DNA from 3 places in the Kitasatospora sp. NPDC059599 genome. Region 3 is predicted to be linked to each of the others. Evidence: riboswitches for the same ligand, from Rfam matches in the RefSeq annotation. Region 3 holds a riboswitch; each other region holds the start of a gene.
What was found. A riboswitch is a leader RNA that binds a small molecule or an ion and turns the genes downstream of it on or off. The one in region 3 is predicted to bind S-adenosylmethionine.

Region 1 (7,405 bases), on a different contig from region 3:
CGTTGCGCAGACCCTCGCGAACCAGGGCCTGGGCGAGCACGGTGGCGGTGGTGGTGCCGTCACCCGCGACGTCGTCCGTCTTCTTGGCGACCTCCTTGACGAGCTCCGCGCCGATCTTCTCGTACGGGTCCTCGAGCTCGATCTCCTTGGCGATGGAGACACCGTCGTTGGTGATCGTGGGGGCGCCCCACTTCTTCTCCAGCACGACGTTGCGGCCCTTGGGGCCGAGCGTGACCTTCACCGCGTCGGCGAGCTGGTTCATGCCACGCTCAAGGCCGCGGCGAGCTTCCTCATCAAAGGCGATGATCTTGGCCATCAGAAGTGGTCCTCCGGGACACGGTCGACTGCTCGGACCAAGGGGTGCCCGCGACGGACGGCCCTGGTGTGCGGGGGTCTTTTCCCCTACCGCTCCCGGGGGCCTCACCGACCCGGTCCGCTGTCACTCTCACGCTGTGAGTGCTAACGCCAATGATTAGCACTCCGGGTGGTCGAGTGCAAGCCCCGCCGCCGACCCGCGAGCCGCCGCGGAGCCCGCCCCGGGGCCGTCCGGGAACGGCCGGAAACGCCGGGAACACGCCGGGAACACCCGGGAACGCCGACGGGCCCGCACGACGCGTGTCGTGCGGGCCCGTCGAGAAGCGAGTGGTCACCAGCCCTGGGCCGGGCCGAGCTCCTGGAGTCGGAAGGGGTCAGACCGCCGCGCGAACCATGTCCGCCTGCGGGCCCTTCTGTCCCTGGGAAATCTCGAACTCGACCCGCTGGCCCTCCTCGAGGGTGCGGTAGCCGTCCATCTGGATCGCGCTGTAGTGGACGAAGACGTCCGCACCACCGTCGACCGCGATGAAGCCGTAGCCCTTCTCCGCGTTGAACCACTTGACGGTGCCCTGAGCCATTCCGAACTCCCCTAGTGCTGTGCTGGCCCTTCACGTGCCCGCAGGTCGCGGGCCCGGGTTGGTTTGAAGGCCGGCCCGGGGAACCCCCCCTGGGCGCAGCCGTGCACGCCGCAGCCCTCCGCGCGGGGCGCCGAACGGCGTCCGGTGAGCGGGTGACTGCGTCGACCGCCGCTGAATGTATCCGGACCGACGCCCTCTGCAACAGGGTCAACCGCCGGTAATTCCACTGCCCGATCAAGGGACAGGACGGGCCGAATCGGAAAAATATCGGCATTTCACGCCGGACATAGCGGACGAATTACCCAAATCCCCGCGGTAATTCTGACATCGGCCTGACATGATTGCCGGGCCGGTCTCACCGGCCGGACGCGCCCGGGCGGAACGGCGCGGGCGGTCGAGAGGGAACCCCTGTTCCCAACCGAGCGACACTCTACTCCGACTCGACTCGGAAAGATTCCAGCCGGAATGCAACCGGCCACCCGTGCGCACGGAGAACGGAATTCCGTACGCACGGGTGGCCGAATGGCGGGGATTCGCGGCTCAGCAGCCGCCGGCCACCGCCGGAATGATCGAGACGCCGGCGCCGTCCTTGATCTCGGTCGCCAGGCCCTCGGCGAAGCGCACGTCGTCGTCGTTCACGTAGACGTTGACGAAGCGGCGCAGCTTGCCGGTGTCGTCCAGCAGGCGGGCGGCGATGCCCGCGTGGTTCTTCTCCAGGTCGGCGATGACCTCGGCCAGGGTCGCGCCCTCGGCGGTCACCTCGGCGGCGCCGCCGGTGTAGGTGCGCAGGATGGTGGGGATGCGGACGTTGGCGCTCATGGCTCTCCTAGCGGGGTGGGGCCTTGCGGGGCGGGCCCCCGGGTGGCGGGGCCGGGACGGGGGAGGTTCAGGCGGACACGAGGCCGGCGGCGCGGAAGGAGTCCAGCGTCGGGCGGATGACGGCGGTCATCCCGGCGTCGGAGACGGCGTCCAGGGTCTTCAGGCCGTCGCCGGTGTTGATCGCGACGGTCTCCTTGGCCGGATCCAGCTGCCCGGTCTCGACCAGCTTCTTCAGCACGCCGACGGTCACCCCGCCCGCGGTCTCGGCGAAGATGCCCTCCGTCCGCGCCAGCAGCCGGATCGCCGCCACGACCTCGGCGTCCGTGACGTCCTCGACCGCGCCGCCCGTGCGGCGGGCGATGTCCAGCACGTACGGGCCGTCGGCCGGGTTGCCGATCGCCAGCGACTTGGCGATGGTGTCCGGCTTGACCGGCCGGATCACGTCCCGGCCGGCCTTGAAGGCCGCCGACACCGGCGAGCAGCCCTCCGCCTGGGCGCCGAAGACCCGGTACGGCCGGTCCTCGACCAGTCCGAGCTTGATCAGCTCCTGCAGCCCCTTGTCGATCTTCGTCAACTGCGAGCCCGAGGCGATCGGGATCACGATCTGCTCCGGCAGCCGCCAGCCGAGCTGCTCGCAGATCTCGTACGCCAGCGTCTTGGAACCCTCGCCGTAGTACGGCCGCAGGTTGACGTTGACGAAGCCCCAGCCCTCCCCCGCCGGGTCGCCGATCAGCTCCGAGCAGAAGCGGTTCACGTCGTCGTAGTTGCCCTCGATGCCGATCAGCTCGCCGCCGTACACCCCGGCCATGACGACCTTGCCCTGCTCCAGGTCGTGCGGGATGAACACGCAGGACCGGAACCCCGCCCGGGCGGCCGCCGCGCCCACCGCGCCGGCCAGGTTGCCGGTGGAGGAGCAGGACAGCGTGGTGTAGCCGAACGCCCGCGCCGCCTCGATGGCGCACGCCACCACGCGGTCCTTGAACGAGTGCGTCGGGTTCCCGGAGTCGTCCTTGATGTGCAGCTGGGCGGTGAAGCCGAGCTCCCGGCCCAGGTTGTCCGCCTTCACCAGCGGGGTCCAGCCCGGGTTCAGGTTCGGCTTGGACGCCACGTCGGCCGGCACCGGCAGCAGCGGCGCGTAGCGCCAGACGGACGTCGGACCGGCCTCGATCCGCTTGCGCAGCTCCTCCGCGCCCTCGCTGCCGAACTCGTAGGCGATCTCCAGCGGGCCGAAGCACTCCAGGCACGCGAAGCTGGGACCGAGCGGGAAGCGGGTGCCGCACTCGCGACAGGACAGCGCGGCGGCCGGGCCGAGGTCCACGGGTCGGGGTCCCCCCGGCCGAAGGCTGGGGGAGGGTGCGACAGTGTCGATAGCCATGATGGCGAGGCCTCTCTCCTCATCTTCCCCGTAGCGCGGTCGCGCCACAGGCCGGAATTGGCACCTGTCCCGCCGGGGCCTGTATGACGACAGCCGCGCGAGAAGGTTGCCGGGACGTCAACGGGCCGTTCCCTCAGTCCCTCTGGATGAGCTTGTGAAATTGTGGTGGCGCTCAGCGGTGACCCCGGCGTGCAAAGGTCCGACCGCTGTACGAAGACTGTATCCGAAGGCGTCAATCCTGAACGGGACCGTCCGCCACGCGAGATGACCCGTCCCACCCGACCCGCCGAGGAGACTTCCGTGCCCGCCGAACCGACTCCCGCACTGCTCCCGCAGGCGGCGTCCTGGCTGCGCCGCCGCTCCTGGAGCGCCGCCGACCGGCCGGTCCGCACCCTCCTCGCGGCCAAGGAGCGCACCGGGCGCACGGTCAGCGTGGTCCTCCCCGCCCTGGACGAGGAGGCCACCGTCGGCGACATCGTCCGCACCGTCCGCCGCGAACTGATGGAACGCCTCCCGCTCGTCGACGAACTCGTCGTGGTCGACTCCGGCTCCGTCGACGCCACCGCCGCCGTCGCCGCCGAGGCCGGCGCCCGGGTGGAGCACCGCGACGCCATCCTGCCCCGACTGCCCGCCGCCCCCGGCAAGGGCGAGGTGCTCTGGCGGTCGCTGCTGGTCACCCGCGGCGACATCGTCTGCTTCGTGGACGCCGACCTGCGCGAGTTCGACCCGGCCTTCGTCTCCGGGATCGTCGGCCCCCTGCTGACCGACGAGTCCATCCACCTGGTCAAGGCCATGTACGACCGCCCGCTGGAGACGGAGTCCGGCGCCGTCGTCCCGGCCGGCGGCGGCCGCGTCACCGAACTCGTCGCCCGCCCCCTCCTCAACCTCCACTGGCCGGAGCTCGCCGGGTTCGTCCAGCCCCTCGGCGGCGAGTACGCGGCCCGCCGCTCACTGCTCGAACGGCTGCCCTTCCCGACCGGGTACGGCGTCGAACTCGGCCTGCTGGTAGACGCGTTGGAACTGGTCGGCCTGGACGCCCTGGCCCAGGTGGACGTCGGCGTCCGGCACCACCGCCACCAGGACGGCCAGGCCCTCGGCCGGATGGCCGCCACCATCTACCGCACCGCCCTCGAACGCCTCGACCGCGCCCACCGGCTCAAGGCCTCCGCCGACCTGGTCCACCCCCAGCTCACCCAGTTCACCCGCGACCCGGACCCCCGCCCCCGGACCCCGGCCGGGGACACCCCCATCTTCACCCCCCGCACCTACGAGATCACCGCCCTGGAACGCCCCCCGATGCACACCGTCCCCGAATACGCCACCCGGCACTGAGGGGTTTGCCACGCCGGAGCCCCGGCAACATCCCAACCATGGGCGATCTCACGACCGAACGTTCGAGTGCGACCGGCACCGCCCCCGTCCTGGTGGCCTCCAACCGGGGACCGGTGTCCTTCAGCACCGCCGACGACGGCACGCTGACCCTGCGGCGCGGCGGCGGGGGGCTGGTGTCCGGCCTCTCCGCGATCGACGACCCGAACGCCGTCTGGGTCTGCGCGGCCCTCAACGCCGCGGACCGCAGAGCCGCCGCGCAGGCCCCCGACGGCCGCCTCGACCTGGCCGGCCACGACGTCGGCGGGCAGGCCGTCCGGATGCTGGACATCGACCCCGAGACCTTCGCCCGCGCCTACAACGGCGTCGCCAACTCCACCCTCTGGTTCGTCCACCACCTGCTCTACGCGACCCCCACCGCGCCCGCCTTCGACGCCGGGTTCCGCACCGAGTGGGCCGCCTACCGGGCCTACAACGCGGCCTTCGCCGAGGCGCTGGCTGCCGAAGCCGCCCCGGACGCCGCGGTGCTCGTGCAGGACTACCACCTCTCCCTGGCCCCGGCCCTGCTCCGCGCCGCCCGTCCCGACCTGCGGATCGGCCACTTCTCGCACACCCCGTGGGCCCCGCCCGAGTACTACCGGATGCTGCCCGACGACGTCGGCCGTGACGTCCTCACCGGCATCCTGGGCGCCGACCGGGCCGGTTTCCTCACCGAACGCTGGGCCCGCGCCTTCGCCGCCTGCTGCGAGGACCTGCTCGGCGCCGCCGTCGACCACGAGGCGCTCACCGTCACCCACGACGGCCGCACCACCCGCCTGGGCGTGCACGCCCTCGGTGCCGACGCCGACTTCCTGCGCGAACGCTCCCGCCGGCCCGACGTGGACGAGCGCCTCGCCATCCTGCGCGAGGCCGTCGGCGACCGCCGCACCATCGTCCGGGTCGACCGCACCGAGCTGAGCAAGAACATCGTCCGCGGCCTCCAGGCCTACCGGCACCTGCTCCGCACCCGCCCCGAGTGGCACGACCGGGTGGTCCACATCGCGTTCGCCTACCCGTCCCGGACCGACCTGGCCGAGTACCGGGACTACACGGCGGCCGTCCGGCGCCTCGCGGGGGAGATCGACGCCGAGTTCGCCACCCCCACCTGGAAGCCGCTGATCCTGCACGTCGACGACGACTTCCCGCGTTCCCTGGCCGCCTACCGCCTGGCCGACGTGGCCCTGGTCAATCCCATCCGGGACGGCATGAACCTGGTGGCCAAGGAGGTCCCCGTGGTCTCCGACCGCGGCTGCGCCCTGGTCCTCTCCCGGGAGGCCGGCGCCTACGCGGAACTCGCCGACGACGCCCTGACGGTCAACCCGTACGACGTCATCGCCACCGCCGACGCGCTGCACACCGCCCTCACCATGCCCGAGGCGGAACGCGCCGACCGGACCAAGCGCCTCGCGGCGGCGGCCACCGCGCTCCCCCCGCAGCAGTGGTTCCTCGACCAGCTCAACGCGCTGTGAGCGCCTGACCCAGCGATTCCAGCAGTTCCACCACGCCGGCCGGGCCCGGGACCACCAGGTCCGCCCGGTCGGCGAGTTCGCGCACCGGTGCGTCCCCCACCGCCGCACTGCACACCAGCAGCCCGGCCATCCCCTCGCCCCGCAGCTTCTCCACCGCCGCGAAGGCCGCCACGTCCCCCAGGTCGTCCCCCGCGTACAGCACCGATCCGGCGGCCCGTTCCCGGAGGAAGCCGGTCAGCGCCGCCCCCTTGTCCACGCCCGGCGGCCGCAGTTCCAGCACCAGCCGGCCGGGTTCCACCACCAGTCCGTGCTCGGCCGCCAGCGCCCCGACCGGCGCCCGCAGCAGTTCCAGCGCCTCCTCGGGCGCCGCCGTCCGCCGGGTGTGCACGGCGACCGAACGGCCCTTGTCCTCCAGGCCGGTGCCCTCGGGCGCCCCGGACCGCGCCAGCACCCCGGGCAACGCCTCCCGCGCACCCGCCACCCCGGGGTGCACCTGAGGCGCCGTCAGCTCACCGTCCTCCCACCGCTCGGCGCCGTAGTGTCCCAGCACCACGACCCCGGGCACCCCGGCCAGTCCCCCGTACTCCACGGCCAGCGCCGCAGGCCGTCCCGTCACCACCACCACGGCCCGCACCTCGGGTGCCAGCACCCGCAGCGCGCCGGCCACCCCGGGGTGCGCGCGGGCCAGGCTCGGGTCGGCCACGATCGGTGCCAGGGTCCCGTCGAAGTCCAGGCCGATCACGGTGTCCCGGGGCGCCCGCAGGATCGCCCGCACCCCGTCCCGCCCGGCCTCGGTCCCCGGCACCCACGTCTCTTCGAATCCCATACCGAGGCCCTTACCCCCGGTCCCGGCGCGGAACGCCCGCGTCGAACGCCCGCGTCAGCGGGCCTCCCGCCGGGCGGCCCGCACCCGCCGCAGGCGGTTCACCAGCACCGGGGCGTGCGCCAGCGCCTCCTCCCGGTCCAGCAGCGCGTTCAGCAGCTGGTAGTACCGGGTCGAGGAAAGCCCCAGCTCCTCCCTGATCGCCCGCTCCTTGGCCCCCGCCGTCCGCCACTGCCGCCCCTCCAGCGCCAGCACCGCCCGATCCCGCTCGCTCAGCTCGCCCACCGCGCACACCTCCGCCCGCCACTACGGAGTGTCATTCTCCCGCGCGACCCCGACACACAGTGCTCGCCCCACCGCTTCGCCGGCCCGGCTAGCGTCATCCCCATGACCACGCCCAGCTTCGCCGTGCACATCCCCGCCGCCGACCTCGAACCCGACCCGCTCGACCCCGCGCAGATCGTCTCCGGCACGCCCGAGGTCACCGGCCGGGTCCTCTCCGAGTCCGCCGACGGCCGACAGCTGCGCGGCATCTGGCAGATCACCCCCGGCGTGGTCACGGACGTCGAGGCCGACGAGATGTTCGTGGTCCTCAGCGGCCGGGCCACCATCGAGGTCGAGGGCGGCTCGACCCTGGAGGTCGGTCCGGGCGACTGTG
Region 2 (7,405 bases), on a different contig from region 3:
TGGCTGCGTACGTCCGTCCCAGGACCAGCAGGAAGGCGATCAGACCACCCGTCACGTGCAGGCCGTGGAAGCCGGTGGTCAGGTAGAACACCGTGCCGTACGGGTCGGAGGACAGCGACAGGCCGTCCTTCTTGACCAGCTCGGTGTACTCGTAGACCTGGCCGCCGATGAAGACCGCGCCCATCATGAACGTGATGATGAACCACATGCGGAGCTTCTTCACGTCACCGCGTTCGGCGGCGAACACGCCGAGCTGGCAGGTGAGCGAGGAGAGCACCAGGACGGTGGTGTTGACCGAGGAGAACGCCACGTTGAGGGCGTGGGCCTTCTCGGTCCAGAACTCGGCCCCCTTGACGGAGCGGAGCGTGAAGTACATCGCGAAGAGGGCCGCGAAGAACATCAACTCGGAACTGAGCCAGACGATCGTTCCGACGCTGACCATGTTCGGCCGGTTGACCGATCCGTGCGCGTGCCCGGTTTCTACTGCTGTTGCTGTCGCCACGACGGACATTATGTCGGTCCCTTATTCCGTCTTCACGCCGGGGGGTGTCCCTCGGAGTGTCCGGTGCGTGCGGTATGCCCGCTTGGGGGCCGGCGGGGTGCCCGGATGGGGGCTGAGCAGCGGCGTGTCCCTTTTCTGACGGTTCCTCGGAGCGGCCTGCGACCCCGTTGCCCGGCGCGTCGCTGCACGGTCGGAGCAGCCGCGGGAGGTAGGGGGAGCGGCCCGGGTCGGCCGTACGGGTGGACCGGGCGGGTCAGGGTGACGCGCCGTCCTCCGGGCGGGTGAGCCCAGGGCGCGGCGGCTTGAGGAGGAACGTGCGCGAGGGGCACTCGGCGGAGGGTGATCGGGAGTAGCATCCGGATCAGGCGAACGTGGTCCGGATCACACTTGAGGGAGCAGGGCCCATGGCGTACACGACCGATGAGACGCTCACCGTTCTCGTCTACAGCGACGACCGCAACACCCGCGAGCAGGTGCTGACGGCGCTCGGCCGCCGGCCCGCCGAGGATCTTCCCGAGCTGTCCTACCTGGAGTGCGCGACCACCCCCGCGGTGCTCAAGGCACTGGAGAAGGGCGGCGTGGACCTCTGCGTGCTGGACGGCGAGGCCGTCCCGGCCGGCGGGCTGGGGCTCGGGCGGCAGTTGAAGGACGAGATCTACGGCTGCCCGCCGGTGCTGGTGCTGATCGGCCGGCCGCAGGACTCCTGGCTCGCCGCCTGGAGCCGCGCCGACGCCGCGATCTCCCACCCGGTGGACCCGGTGGCGCTGGCCGAGGCGGTCGCCACCCTGCTGCGGGCGCGGCTGGCGAAGCGGGCTCCGGCCGCTCGTTGAGCGGTCCCGTCTCAGTAGTAGAGAAGAGGGGGCCATCGGCGCCCCGCCGCTCGATAGGCTGGCTCCATCCGTACGGACGTCCCCCGGAGCGGGGGAACCGACAACAGCTGGAGTCAGCCATGGTGAACGTGAACCCTGCGAACGGCGGTAGCGACCCCGCGCAGGTGGTCCGCTCCTGGCCGGACCTCCTGTCGGCGCTGTTGAAGGGGGAGGACCTCGACCGCTCCTCCACCGCGTGGGCGATGGACCGGATCATGAGCGGCGAGGCGTCCCCCGCCCAGGTGGCCGGCTTCATGATCGCCCTGCGGGCCAAGGGCGAGACGGTCGACGAGGTCAGCGGTCTGGTGGACGCGATGTACGCGCACGCCGAGCCGCTGGACGTCCCCGGCCCCGCGGTGGACATCGTCGGCACCGGCGGCGACCGCGCGAAGACCGTCAACATCTCCACGATGTCGGCGATCGTCGCGGCGGCGGCCGGCGCCAGGGTGGTCAAGCACGGCAACCGGGCCGCCTCCTCGTCGACCGGGTCCTCGGACGTGCTGGAGAAGCTCGGCGTGGCGCTGGACCTCCCCGCCCGGCGGATCGCCGAGGTGGTCGAGGAGGTCGGCCTCACCTTCTGCTTCGCGGCGAAGTTCCACCCCTCGATGCGGCACGCCGCCACCGCCCGGCGCGACCTCGGGGTGCCGACCGCCTTCAACATCCTCGGCCCGCTGACCAACCCGGCCAAGGTCACCTCGCACGCGGTGGGCTGCTTCGACACCCGGCTCGCCGGGCTGATCGCCGGGGTGCTCGCCCGGCGCGGTTCGACCGCGCTGGTCTTCCGCGGCGACGACGGACTGGACGAGCTGACCATCACCACCACCTCGCGGGTGTGGGTGGTGCGCGACGGAGTGGTCACCGAGACCTCCTTCGACCCGCGCGAGGTCGGCATCGAGCTGGTCGGCATCGAGACGCTGCGCGGCGGGGACCCGGCGTTCAACGCCGAGGTCGCGCGCCGGCTGCTGGCGGGGGAGCGCGGGCCGGTGCGGGACGCCGTCCTGCTGAACACGGCGGCGGCGCTGGTCGCGCTCGACCTGGGCGACGCGCCGCTGGCGGAGCAGCTCGCGGCGGGCATGGCGCGGGCCGCGGAGGCCATCGACTCGGGTGCGGCGCAGGAACTGCTGCGGCGCTGGTCGGAGGCCACCAGCCGGAGCTGAAGCGGTGGTCGGGAGCCCGTGCCGGTGCGCCGGCGCGGGCTCCCGGCGTCCGCGGAGGCGGGAGGGCGCGTGCGCTGTCCGGATGGTGGATACCCGTTTGACCGCCCGCTGGACGCGACCCTAGAGTCGACGGCAGGTCATGAGTGACAGCGTCAAGCCCCAGCTTGCTGTCCGGCAACCCTCCGTCCGTGGCGGGGTGCCCTGGGTGAGGACCGGGTCGCCACGGCACACCGTCCGTGCGGCAAGCGCGGACGCCCGACGACTAGCACTCCCGGGGTCCCCATACCCCGAAGGAGTGCATCCTCATGTCCCTCGCCACCGAAACCTGCGCCCCCCTCGCCGTCCTCGGCGCCGACGTCCAGGTCCCGCTCGCCAGCGGTGAGAAGGTCGGCTACGCGGCGCTCGACTACGCGGCCAGCGCCCCGGCGCTCCAGCGGGTGTGGGACGACGTCGCCGCCTACGCGCCGTACTACGGCAGCGTGCACCGCGGGGCCGGCTACCTCTCGCAGCTGTCCACCGACCTCTTCGAGCAGAGCCGCCGCACCGTCGCGGGGTTCCTCGACCTGCGCGAGGGCGACCAGGTGGTCTTCACCCGGGCCACCACCGACTCGCTCAACCTGCTGGCCTCCGCGGTTCCGGCCGGCACCCGGGTGTTCGCCTTCGAGACCGAGCACCACGCCTCGCTGCTGCCCTGGGCGCACGCCGGACTGGACGTCACCTACCTGCGCGCGCCGCGCTCGCGCGCCGGGGCGGTGGCCGCTCTGGACGCCGCCCTCGCCCAGGCGCCCGAAGGCCCGAAGCTGCTCTGCGTCACCGGCGCCTCCAACGTGACCGGCGAGCTGTGGCCGGTCGCCGAACTGACCCGGACCGCGCACCGGCACGGCGCCCGGGTGGTGCTGGACGCCGCCCAGCTGGCCCCGCACCACCGGGTCTCGGTGCGCGAGCTGGACGTCGACTGGATCGCCTTCTCCGGCCACAAGCTCTACGCGCCGTTCGGCGCCGGGGTGCTGGCCGGCCGGGCGGACTGGCTGGACGCGGCCGAGCCGTACCTGGCCGGCGGCGGCGCGACCCGGACGGTGGCCCGGGAGACGGACGGCTCGGTGGCCGTGGAGTGGCACACCGGCCCGGCCCGGCACGAGGCCGGTTCGCCGAACGTCATCGGCGCCTACGCGATCGCCTCGGCCTGCCGGGCACTGGGCGAGGCCGGCTTCGACGCGCTGGAGGCCCGCGAGCGGCAGCTGGTCGACCGGCTGACGGCCGGGCTGGCGGAGATCCCCGAGGTCAGGGTGCTGAACCTGTTCGGCGCCGGCTCGGCGCGGGTGGGCGTGCTGTCCTTCGTCGTCCGGGACTGGAACAGCTCGCACTTCTCGGCCGCGCTGTCCGCCGAGTACGGCATCGGCGTGCGCGACGGCCTGTTCTGCGCCCACCCGCTGGTGCGCACCCTGCTCGGGGACGAGGACGTCGCGCCCGGTCCGGTCTCCGAGTGCGGTGCGCCGGAGCCCTCGCTGCCGGGCGAGCGCAGCCTGAACGCGATCCGGGTCAGCTTCGGAGCCGGGACTCCGGACGAGCACGTCGACCGCTTCCTGACCGCCGTCCGCGAGCTGGTCACGGACGGCGCGGCGTGGAACTACCGCAACGAGGGCGGGCGTTGCGTCGCGACGGTGCAGGTCGACCGCGGCCGCCGCGAGGGCTGAGCCGGAGGCGCCGCTACTCGTCCAGGCCGAGGGCGAAGGCCGCTTCCAGGTCGTGCTGGGAGTAGGTGCGGAAGGCGATCTGGGTCTCGGTGTGGGCCACGCCCGGGACCTTGTTGAGCCGGCCCGGGATGACCTCGGCCAGGTCGTCGTGACGGCGCACCCGGACCATCGCGACCAGGTCGTACCCACCGGTCACCGAGTAGACCTCGCTGACGCCCTCGATGGAGGCGATGGCCTCGGCGATCTCCGGGATGCGGTCGACACTGGTCTTGATCAGGACGATGGCGGTGATCACTGTTCCGGCTCCTTTGTGGGGTGCCGCCAGCGTATCGGGCGTCAGCCGGGTCGTCTCGGGGGGTGGCGGACCACGGTGCAGGCGTAGAGGAACCCGGCCGAGAAGCCGATCACGTGGACCAGGTAGGCCACCCCCGGGCCCGCCGCGTGCACCGACCACCACTGCAGGGCGAACCAGAGGCCGAGCACCAGCCAGGCCGGGAAGCGCAGCGGCAGGAAGAACAGCAGCGGGACGAGGGTCGTCACCCGGGCGCGCGGGTGGAAGCGCAGGTAGGCGCCCAGGACGCCGGAGATCGCGCCGGAGGCGCCGATGAGGACCCGGGTGGAATCCGGCGAGTGCGCCTCGGCGAGCGCGAAGCCGTACGCGGCCAGGCTGCCGACGGCCAGGTAGAAGACGGCGTACCGGGCGCGGCCCAGCCGCCGTTCGACGGTGGGGCCGAAGACGTGGAGGAAGAGCAGGTTGCCGAGCAGGTGCAGCCAACCGGCGTGCAGGAAGAGGCCGGTGAGGGCGGACAGCGCCGGGTGCTTGCCCGGCGTCGGGGCGGCCGGGCAGCCGGGGACCGGGTCGGGGGCCTCGGCGAGCTGTTCGGTGGTCAGCGATCGTCCGGTCAGGAGTTCGGCCGGGACCGCGCCCCAGCGCTGCTCGTACCGCTGCTCCGCGCAGACCCGGGTCTGGCCGGTGCCGTACAGCGGATTCAGCCCGGCGGCCGGGCCGAGGAGGAAGACCAGGGTGTTGACCGCGATCAGGGCGTAGGTGACCGCCGGGGCGGCCGCCTCCGGCCGGTCTCCCCGCTCGGCGGTGTGGTCGGGGGCCGCGAGCGCCATGCGGCCAAGCATCCCTCCGGGCGCCGCTGGTGACACGGCGGTTTACGGCAGGTGGACTAGCCCCGCTATTCCGCTGACCGGTGGTCGCGATGGTTGCCCCAGGCAATAGGCTTGGCACGGGCATTCCCGCCTCCCGCCGCCGACGCCGGGGCTCCGGGGGGAGCGCCTAGCCCACGCAGGGACCACCCGAGAGGACCCCCGATGACCGTCCCCGCCCTGACCGCCGAGACGCGCTGGCGCTGCACCCTGTGCGGCAACCTCACCCGCTTCGACGTGACCCGCACCGCGCGGGTGACGGAGTTCCTGCACTTCGACCTGGCCGGCGACTCCGAGGTCGAGGAGACCGAGGTGCTGAGCGAGACCGTCGAGTCGGTGCGCTGCCGCTGGTGCAACGCCGTGGACCAGGTCGAGCTGGTGGCCCGTCCGGGTGCCGAGGGCGCGGAGGCCCCGACCGAGCAGGGCTGATCACCGCGGAGCGGCGGGCGGTGCGCGGCGCGCCCGTCCGCCGCACGGGACAATACAGACAAGACACACGGAGCGTGACGACAGGGGGCAGTCGCGGCCGTACCCAGCCGGAAACAGGATCGGAGCCGAGGACGTGGTGGACGCAGCGAAGGAGCCCGGCGAAGCGCAGGGGCTTCGGCCCGCTGCGCAGACGCCGGACGCCGGGACGGGAGCGGCGGAGAGCGCCGTGCCCGCAGCCGGTGAGCCAGGGGTCGGCGGGTCCGGGCACGGCGGTGCGGAGGGCTTCGCGGCGGAGGGCGCCTCGTCCGGTGCCTCCGACGCGGCCGGCTCCCCGACCCCCTCGGAACTCCCCGGGTTCTCCGGCCCCGCCGCGGAGCGCGCCGTCGAGAAGCTGGACCGGCCGCTGCCCGAGGGGGTGCGCCGTCGCGTGGTCGGGTTGGCCTCGGACGCGCTGGGCGGCCTGCCGCCGGGTGAGCTCCCGCAGAGCCTGCGTCAGTACGTGAAGTTCACCCCGGCGCGGCGGGCCAAGTACGCGGCCACGGCGCTGGCGGCCGCGCTGGAGGCGGAGCCGGCCTTCCGGGTGCGGATAGCGGAACGGCTGCGGCTGGGGCAGCCGGACCTGGTGCGGGCGCTGGAGTCGGGCAGCGTCCCGGGCGCCGCCGATCCGATGGACGTCGCGGCCGCCGCCTACCTGGTGCGTTCGGCGGGCTGGAGCCGGCTGGTCGCCGAGGTCGGCGAGGAGGCCGAGCGGGCCGGCGCCGAGGACGCGGCCGCCGAGGCGTCCCGGCTGGTGGAGAAGCTGCAGGCGGAGCTGGCCGAGGTGCGGGCCGCCGCGCGGGCGGACCTGGAGCGTCAGCGCGCGGAGTCCGAGGGCGTCCGGCGGGAGGCCGAGTCGCTGCGCAAGAAGGTGCGGTCGCTGGAGAGCGACACCCGCCGGGCGCAGGCGGAGACGCGCCGGGTGGCCGGGGAGCTGGAGGCCCTGAAGGCCCAGGGCGCGGCCGAGCGCAGCGCCGCCGAGACCGAGGCGCGGCGGCTCAAGCACCGGGTCTCCGAGCTGGAGACCGCCGCCGAGCAGGGCCGCCGGTCCGCCCGCGAGGGGCGCAGCGTCGAGGACATGAGGCTGCGGCTGCTGCTGGACACGATGCTGCAGTCGGCCCAGGGGCTGCAGCGGGAGCTGGCGCTGCCGGTCTCCCAGATCCGCCCGGCGGACCTGGTGGAGGCGGTGGTGCCGGGGGCGGCCTCCCCGCACGACGTGGCCCGGCGGGGGCTGGCCGAGGACGACCCGGCGCTGCTGGACCAGCTGTTGGCGATCCCGCAGGTGCACCTGGTGGTGGACGGCTACAACGTGACCAAGACCGGTTATCCGACGCTGCCGCTGGAGCAGCAGCGGATCCGGCTGCTGGGCGGGCTGGCGATGCTGGCGCAGCGCACGCAGGCGGAGGTCACCTGCGTGTTCGACGGGCAGGACCTGGACGTTCCGGTGATGATGGCGCCGCCGCGCGGGGTCCGGGTGCGGTTCAGCCGGACGGGGGAGACCGCGGACGAGCTGATCCGCCGCCTGGTGCGGGCGGAGCCGCAGGGCCGTCCGGTGGTGGTGGT
Region 3 (7,405 bases):
GGGTGACCTCGACCGGGTGGGTGGCGATCGGGTAGCCGTTGAGGCCGGCCCCGACGGCCAGGGCTCGCCGCGCCGCGCCGAGGTCTCCGGTGCGGGTGTAGCTGTCCAGGGTGATGGTGCCGACGGTGACGGCGGCCGCCCCCCGGGTGGCGAGCAGGCCGTCCCGCATCCGGGCCGCCTCCGCCATCCCCATCCGGGGCTGCACCACCAGGGCACCGGCCTCCGCGGCCTGCGCCACGAACGCGCCGAAGCCGGTCACAGCAGGACCCGGGAGCGCAGCCCGTCGACGAATTCGCGGAACGGGTCCACCGAGGCGCCCTCCTCGAAGACGGCGTCGAAGCCGGCCGCCAGCAGCGTCCGCTCACGGTCGGGGTCGTCGGCCCCGGCGATGCCGAGCTTGCCGCCGATGACGGTCGGCGTGCGCCGTAGTTCCGGGCAGGCGCGCAGGGACGGGATCACCCGCAGGCCCTCCTGGTGGCCGTGCCCGTTGACGCTGCTGATCACGATCAGGTCCGGCACGATCCGCCGGCATTCGGCGAGCAGCAGCGCGTCCGGGACGCAGGCGCCCAGGTTCGTCACCCGGTGGCCCATCTCCTCCAGCAGGAGTTGCAGGAACACCAGGTTCCAGGTGTGCGAGTCCGAGGCCATCGTCGTCACGACGACGTCCAGCCCGCCGGGTTCGGCATTTCCGTGCTGCACAACTCAGCCCTCATCGGTAGAGATCGTCGATGGATTTCCGCCGACGCCCGGGCCGGCGGACCGGGGATTCCGGCGCGTGTTCCGCGGCGGCCCGGCCCACGGAGAACGTTAGGAACGATCGGGCCGGGCAAGCGGCAGCTCCTGCGGCACAATGCGGCAGAATCGACGGCCCGCCGGGGCCCGCTATCGGCTCACGGCGCCGCGCCACCGCCCCCGCGCCCAGCCCCCACGTCCACGCCCGGGCGTCCGTCGGCCCGCGCCGTCAGCCCGCGACGGCGAGCAGCGGCACGTCCCCGGCCGGGGCCAGCCGGAGCCCCGGCTCCTCCCGGACGAGGCGCCGGCACAGGTTGAGCACCGTGAACCGCACGCCGTCCCGGGCGGGCACGCTGCGGATCAGCCCGCGCGACAGCAACTCGTGCACCGTCGCCAGGCAGGTCTGCAGCGCCCAGCCGGTGCGGACCACCGCGTCCTCCCCGGACCAGTCCCCCGGTTCGTCCACGAGGACCTCCAGCAGCTGTCGCTGGCGGTCCGTCAGCCGTCGGATCGCCGGCTCCACCTCGTCACGGACGTCGCCGCGCGCGCCGAACACCAGCGGCGGTGCGGCCAGGGTGAACGGGACGGCCGCCAGCCGGGCGACCAGCTGGCCGGTGGACTGCACCAGCGCCCAGCCCGCCGCGCGCTCCAAGGCGCCCGGCAGGCCGTCCAGGTGGCGGCAGAGCTCGGCGACGGCGGGTGCCTCGGAGCGCTCCAGGGTGTAGCCGGGGCGCAGCCGGCTCAGGTGCGAGAGCAGCAGCCGGACGGCTCCGACCTGCGCCAACGCCTCCGGTTCGGCGTCGAGTTCGGGGGCCGGGACGGGCAGCGGCGCGAGCGGGATGACTTGGCCGCCGGGCAGCGGCCGGGCCTCGCGGGCGGTGATCAGCACCCGCAGCCCGGGGCAGTGCTGGAACAGGGCGTCCAGCTGTCCGGCGTCCACCCCGTTGTCGGCGCCGTCCAGCACCAGCAGGGTTGGCCGGTCGCCGATGTCCCGGGCGAGGCCGTCCGGCAGGCCGCGCCAGGGGTGCGGGCCGCCGCCGCAGTCCACCCAGCGCACCGACCAGCGGGCGGCCAGGTGCACCCGGCGGGCGACCTCCAGGGCGAGCCGGGTCTTGCCCACCCCGCCGAGGCCGACCAGCGAGACCAGCCGGTCCCCGTGCACGGCGAAGGCGTCGACCAGGACCTCGGTCTCCATCTCGCGGCCGACGATCGCCCCGCGCGCCACCGGCGGCGCGGCCGGTGCCGGCACCGTCGCCGGTTCGTCGGCGAGCGGGTGCCGGCGGGCGGCCTCCTCGAAGTCCGTGCGGCTGCGGCCCTCCAGCCGCAGCGCGTCCGCCAGCAGCCGGACGGTCTCGTTGCGGGGCCGGCGCACCCGGCCGCTCTCCATGTCCCGGATGGCCCGCACGCTCAGGGTGGCGTGATCGGCCAGGCACTGCTGGGTCAGCCCGATCCGCTCGCGCCGTACCCGCAGCTGCTCGCCGAAGCCCGCCGCCGTCCTCACCGCTTGCACCGACTGCCCGCTGTCCATGCCTCGTCTGCCCTTCCGTGGTTCGGACTCTCGCTGGAGGTCCGGTCCGGCGGCCGCAGCACTGGGTGCCCGCGCGGCCCGTGGTCCGGCCGTACTGGCCCCGGTGGTCAGGCTGTGGCCTCCGAACCGGTTCCCTCCGGTTCCCGATGCTCCAGGCTCGGCGTCTACGTCCGATCAACGGCCGATCACCGGCCCCACCCGCGACCTTCACGCGGGCCTCACATCACGTTCGGCGGACCGCCGGAAGTACCGCCGGTACCGCCCGTGAGCGGGTCCGACCGACCAGCGGCCCGGCCGGGGACGCCCGAGGCGGGGCGACGGCAGCGGGTACGGGCGGCCGGGCACGGGCGGGGCGGCAGCAGGGCGGGGCCGGGGTTCGGCGACAGGGACCGACCCGGCGGGAACCGATCAGACCGGGGCACACGCGGACCGAAGCGGGCGGGATGGGACGATACCTGCCATGTCCACCAAGTCTCCATCGGTCCGGGGCGACGGCGCCCCGCCCGACCCGCTCTGCCGCCTGCTGCTCGACCTCGGCGAGGCCCTGCTGGGCGGCGGCCTTCCCGTCCACGAGGTCGAGGAGGAACTCCGCGGCCTGGGGCGGGCGTCGGGCGCTCCGGAGGTGCGGGTCGCGGCCCTGACCAACGGGCTGTTCGTCGCCCTGGGCCCCGACGAGGGCGCCAGGTTCCAGCCGGTGGGCGCCGCCCTGCGGTTCGAGCAGACGGCGGACGTCCTCCACCTGGTGCACCGGCTGCGCGCCGGTGAGCTCGACGGGCCGCGGGCCCTGGCCGAACTGGACCGGATCCGGCGGGCGCCGGCCCACTGGCCCACCTGGGTGGCGGACCTCGGGGCGCTGCCGGTCGGGGTGGGCGTCTGCCTCTTCCTGCAGCCGGCGGCGGCGAACGTGCTGGCGGCCGGGCTCGGCTCGCTGATCGTGGTGGGGCTGACCGTGCTCGCCCGGCGGATGCCGTACCTGCGGCCGCTGCTGCCCGTCACCGCCGGGTTCCTGGTGTCCCTGCTGGTCCTGACGCTCGCGCGGGCCTCGCTGCTGGACGGCCCGCTGCGGACGATCGTGGCCACGCTGGCGATCCTGCTGCCGGGCGGGCTGCTGGTCACCGGACTGTCGGAGATCGCCGCGGGTGCGGCCAGTGCGGGTTCGGCCCGGCTGGTGTCCGGCGCGGTGCAGCTGACGCTGTTCCTCGCGGGGCTGGTCGCGGCCGCGACCGCGACCGGCATGCCGGCCTCGGCGCTGGCCAACGTCCAGGTGGCGAAGCCGAGTTGGTGGGTGATCGGGCTGGGGCTGGCGATCGCGGTGGCCGGGCTGGTGGTCAACGTCCACACCCCGCCCTCGGCCGTCCCGTGGATCGTCGTGGTGATCGCGGTGAGCGCCACCGTCCAGGTGACGGTGGGGATGGCGCACGGCGCGGCGATCGGCGGCCTGGCCGGGGCGGTCTCCGCCGCGTGCGCGGCCACCCTGGTGCACTGGCTGCCGGGCGGTCCGCTCTGGCAGGTGCTCTACCTCCCGGCGTTCTGGATCGTGGTGCCGGGCTCCTTCGGCCTGCTGAACACCGCCCAGATCGAGGTCGGCAACGGGGCGCAGGCCGTGCTGGCGGCCGTGTCGGCGCTGTTCGGGGTGTCGATCGGCACCCTGATCGGCTCGGTCATCGGCCGCATCCCCCGCCCCTCCCTCGCCGTGCTGCAACCCCGGGGCTGAAACGGGGCCGAACCGGGGCCGCGCCCGGGCCCCGGACCGCGGCCCGGTTCGGCCGGGCGTGACCGGCGCGAAAAGGGGCCGGGAGCCCCGGTCAGGCATGGCACAGGGCCTCGGTGAGGCGGTCGGCCGCCTCGACGACGGCCCGGGAGAGCTGCGCACCCGGGTGCCGGGTGAGCCGTTCGATCGGGCCGGACACGGAGACGGCGGCCACGACCCGGTTGGACGGTCCGCGGACGGGCGCGGAGACGGAGGCGACGCCGAGTTCGCGCTCGCCGATGGACTGCGCCCAGCCGCGGCGCCGTACGCCGCTGAGCGCGGTGGCGGTGAACCGGGCACCCTGCAGGCCGCGGTGGAGCCGCTCGGGTTCCTCCCAGGCGAGCAGGACCTGTGCGGCGGAGCCGACCTTCATGGGGAAGGTGATGCCCACCGGAACGGTGTCGCGCAGGCCGGAGAGGCGTTCGGCGGCGGCCACGCAGATCCGGATCTCGCCCTGCCGGCGGTAGAGCTGGGCGCTCTCGCCGGTGATGTCCCGCAGGTGGGTGAGGACCGAGCCGGCGGCGGCCAGCAGGCGGTCCTCCCCCGCCGCGGACGACAGCTCGCCGAGCCGGGGGCCGAGGACGAACCGGCCCTGCATGTCCCTGGTGACCAGGCGGTGGTGTTCGAGTGCCACGGCCAGCCGGTGGGCGGTGGGCCGCGCCAGTCCGGTGGCGGCGACGAGTCCGGCCAGGGTGGTGGGACCGGCCTCCAGGGTGCCGAGGATCGAGGTGATCTTGTCGAGCACGCCGACACCGCTCGTGTTCTGCATGGATGGGTACTCCGTCTCAGATCCCGTGAGCGGCGGGCGGGCCGTGCTCACGGAGGCTCCCCGCGGGGAGCGGGGGGGGTGGTCAGCGAGGACGGGCCGGAGAAGTCGGCCGATTGCCTGCGCCGGGCACGAGACGGGTACGCGAAAGGGCCGGGGCGGGAAGCGCCCGGGCGAAGGACAGCACAGAGAGCACCGTGTCTCCTCATCTTTCCCGCGCCACAGTGGCGGCAGGCCGGAGTTGGCACTGATCCCGGACGGCACGGCGCGTACTTCGGACGCCGGGTCGACCGGGGAGCTGCCGGGGCTTCGTAGGGCCGGTCCCTCCACCCCTCTGGATGATTCGCCAGGAACCATACAAGATTCCCCGGGCCGCTCGCCAAACCTCCCCCCACCGCGCACGGGAGACGGGCACGCCGCACCGCCGGGCGCCGCCCGCCGCGGCGCGCACCCGCCCCCCCGGCCGGTGCCGGCCATCGGCCGCCGATATCTATCGAATATGCTACGGTCGTATTCATGAAGAACGATCCCGGCTCTCCGGCCACCCCGACCGAGCTCCGGATGCCGCTGGACACCAAGCTGGTCGTCTGGGCCTTCTGCGGTGCGGCCGGAGCCGGTCTCGGCTTCGCCGTCCCCTGGCTCCTCGGGTTCGCCGCCCGGCACCCGATCCCGTACGCGGACACCGTGCGGTTCCTCGGCTCCTTCGACTCCCCGGCGATGGTCGTCGGACGGCCGGTACTGCTGGCCGTCGCCGGCCTGGTCGCCGGGCTCCTCCTCACGTACCACAGCGCCACGCTGCGCATCTCGGACGAGGACATCACGATCACCGAGGGCGACGACACCCGCGTCATCACCCGTGACCAGGTCGGCGGGGTCTTCCGCCACGGCGGCAAGGTGCGGATCGAGTCGCCGGTCGGGCGCGTCCTCTTCGACGACGACGTCGAGGGCGGCAAGGCCGCGATCGCCTCCGCCTTCCGGCGCCACGGCTACCCCTGGGAGGGCGCCTGACCCCGCGTCGGCGGGGGCGCCGGGCCGGTCGGACCGGCCGCCGCACCCGGGGCGGCCGCCCCGCCCGCGGTCCGCGGGAGCGCCCGCCCCGGTGTGGCACAGTGGCCGCACGCCCCGCCCGGGGACGCGCCGTCACGAACCGAGGACTCCCGTGCCCGAATACAAGCCCGCGCCGCGCACGGTCGTCGAGGCCTGCTTCGACCCCCGGGGCACCGCCTCGCTCGACTACGTCTACGACGTCGCCGCGGCGGCCGGCCTCGCGGACCAGCCGGTGCGGCTCGCCGTCCGCCGGCTGGAGGCGGCGGGCGTGCTGCGCCAGGAAGGGCGGGGCCGCAAGGGCCGCCTCCACCTGACCGACGCGGGCCGGCTGCGCACCGACGCGGACACCCGGTTCGTCGCCCTCGCCTACGCGCAGGACACCGGACTCGCCCCCTGGGACGGGCTCTGGCGCCTCTACACCTTCTCCGTCCCCGAGCAGCGCCGGGCCGAACGCGACGCGCTCCGCACCGCGCTGACCCGGCTCGGCGGCGTCCCGCTCGCGCCCGGGACCTACGTCAGCCCGCACGACCTCGTACGGGAACTGACCGACGAGACCTCGCGGTCCACCGTCGACACCTACCTCATCACCGCGGAGGCCACCCGCCTCACCGGCCCGGGATTCTCCGACCCGGCCACCACCGCGGAACGCCTGTGGCCCGCGGCCGACACCCTCGCCGCGTACGGCCCGCTCGCCGACGCCCTCGGACACCCCGTCGAGGACACCCCCGCCGGCGGCCCGACCGGCACCCCGCACGGCTCCACCGGACTCGTCGCCACCGCGCTGCGCCTGGCCGACGCGTTCGGCCACGCGCTGGAGCACGACCCGCTCCTCCCTCCGGAGTTGCGGCCCTCCCCCTGGCCGCCCGCCCGCCTGCGGCACGCCTTCCAGGAGCGGTGGACCGCGATCCGCGAGCAGGCACCGGACCTCTCGCTCTTCCGCGCCTTCGACCCGCCCGCGGCCGAGCGGGGCTAGGGCTTGTCTGACAATTCCCGCCGCGCGCACGACGCCGGGCATCCCGCCTGGACGCACCGCCGAATCGTCCAAGTACGTCCAGTACGAGGACGCTCCGGCGGCACGCCCAGCCGGGCGCCCAACGCCGCGCGCTGATGCGACGCGAATTGTCAGACAAGCCCTAGGGTCCACGTCCGCTCCGGCGGCCCCCGGCGCCCGACGCCCGCGGTCGGCGTCACCCGTCCAACAGGCCCCGGACGGCGGCGAGTTCCTCCGCACCCGCGTGCACGGCGGCCGCGATGGAGTCCAGGCTCCCGGCGCCGACCGGGATGCGCACCGGCAGCGGGGTGTCGGCGGCGACGATCCGCAGGACGTCCCGGGCGAAGTCCTCGGGTCGGCTGACCGTCGGCAACTGCGCCATCCCGCGCAGCTGTTCGCGCATCGGCTCGGTGGCGTCCCGGTAGAGCGCGGAGCGGTCGGCGGCATCGGTGAGCGAGGTGCCGTAGCGGGTGGCGTAGCCGGCGGGCTCCAGGGCGGCGACCCGGATGCCGAACGGCGCGGCCTCGGCGGCCAGGGCCTGCGTCATGCCTTCCAGCGCGTGCTTGCCGGTGACGTACGCGGCCAGGCCGG

Region 1: linked by a shared signal. The riboswitch ahead of thrC (threonine synthase) and the one ahead of ACFV04_RS11125 (IclR family transcriptional regulator) in region 3 are both predicted to bind S-adenosylmethionine.
Region 2: linked by a shared signal. The riboswitch ahead of ACFV04_RS20865 (aminotransferase class V-fold PLP-dependent enzyme) and the one ahead of ACFV04_RS11125 (IclR family transcriptional regulator) in region 3 are both predicted to bind S-adenosylmethionine.

The regions. Positions count from the first base shown of each region.
Region 1 is NZ_JBHWCL010000015.1:3,027-10,431, reverse strand. It holds gene groL (chaperonin GroEL) at 1-316, opposite strand, end outside; gene ACFV04_RS08170 (cold-shock protein) at 690-893, opposite strand; gene ACFV04_RS08165 (MoaD/ThiS family protein) at 1,434-1,712, opposite strand; gene thrC (threonine synthase) at 1,780-3,087, opposite strand; SAM riboswitch class I at 3,104-3,240, opposite strand; gene ACFV04_RS08155 (glucosyl-3-phosphoglycerate synthase) at 3,412-4,419, shown strand; gene ACFV04_RS08150 (trehalose-6-phosphate synthase) at 4,458-5,924, shown strand; gene otsB (trehalose-phosphatase) at 5,911-6,750, opposite strand; gene ACFV04_RS08140 (DUF3263 domain-containing protein) at 6,805-7,032, opposite strand; gene ACFV04_RS08135 (cupin domain-containing protein) at 7,135-7,405, shown strand, end outside.
Region 2 is NZ_JBHWCL010000057.1:3,935-11,339, forward strand. It holds gene ACFV04_RS20850 (heme-copper oxidase subunit III) at 1-511, opposite strand, end outside; gene ACFV04_RS20855 (hypothetical protein) at 907-1,332, shown strand; gene trpD (anthranilate phosphoribosyltransferase) at 1,452-2,528, shown strand; SAM riboswitch class IV at 2,664-2,782, shown strand; gene ACFV04_RS20865 (aminotransferase class V-fold PLP-dependent enzyme) at 2,834-4,222, shown strand; gene ACFV04_RS20870 (Lrp/AsnC family transcriptional regulator) at 4,236-4,517, opposite strand; gene ACFV04_RS20875 (rhomboid family intramembrane serine protease) at 4,559-5,341, opposite strand; gene ACFV04_RS20880 (hypothetical protein) at 5,543-5,806, shown strand; gene ACFV04_RS20885 (NYN domain-containing protein) at 6,198-7,405, shown strand, end outside.
Region 3 is NZ_JBHWCL010000022.1:13,445-20,849, reverse strand. It holds gene ACFV04_RS11145 (methylaspartate mutase) at 1-259, opposite strand, end outside; gene ACFV04_RS11140 (cobalamin B12-binding domain-containing protein) at 256-648, opposite strand; gene ACFV04_RS11135 (helix-turn-helix domain-containing protein) at 962-2,260, opposite strand; gene ACFV04_RS11130 (threonine/serine exporter family protein) at 2,721-3,974, shown strand; gene ACFV04_RS11125 (IclR family transcriptional regulator) at 4,066-4,779, opposite strand; SAM riboswitch class I at 4,979-5,121, opposite strand; gene ACFV04_RS11120 (hypothetical protein) at 5,293-5,784, shown strand; gene ACFV04_RS11115 (transcriptional regulator) at 5,936-6,796, shown strand; gene ACFV04_RS11110 (SDR family oxidoreductase) at 7,011-7,405, opposite strand, start outside.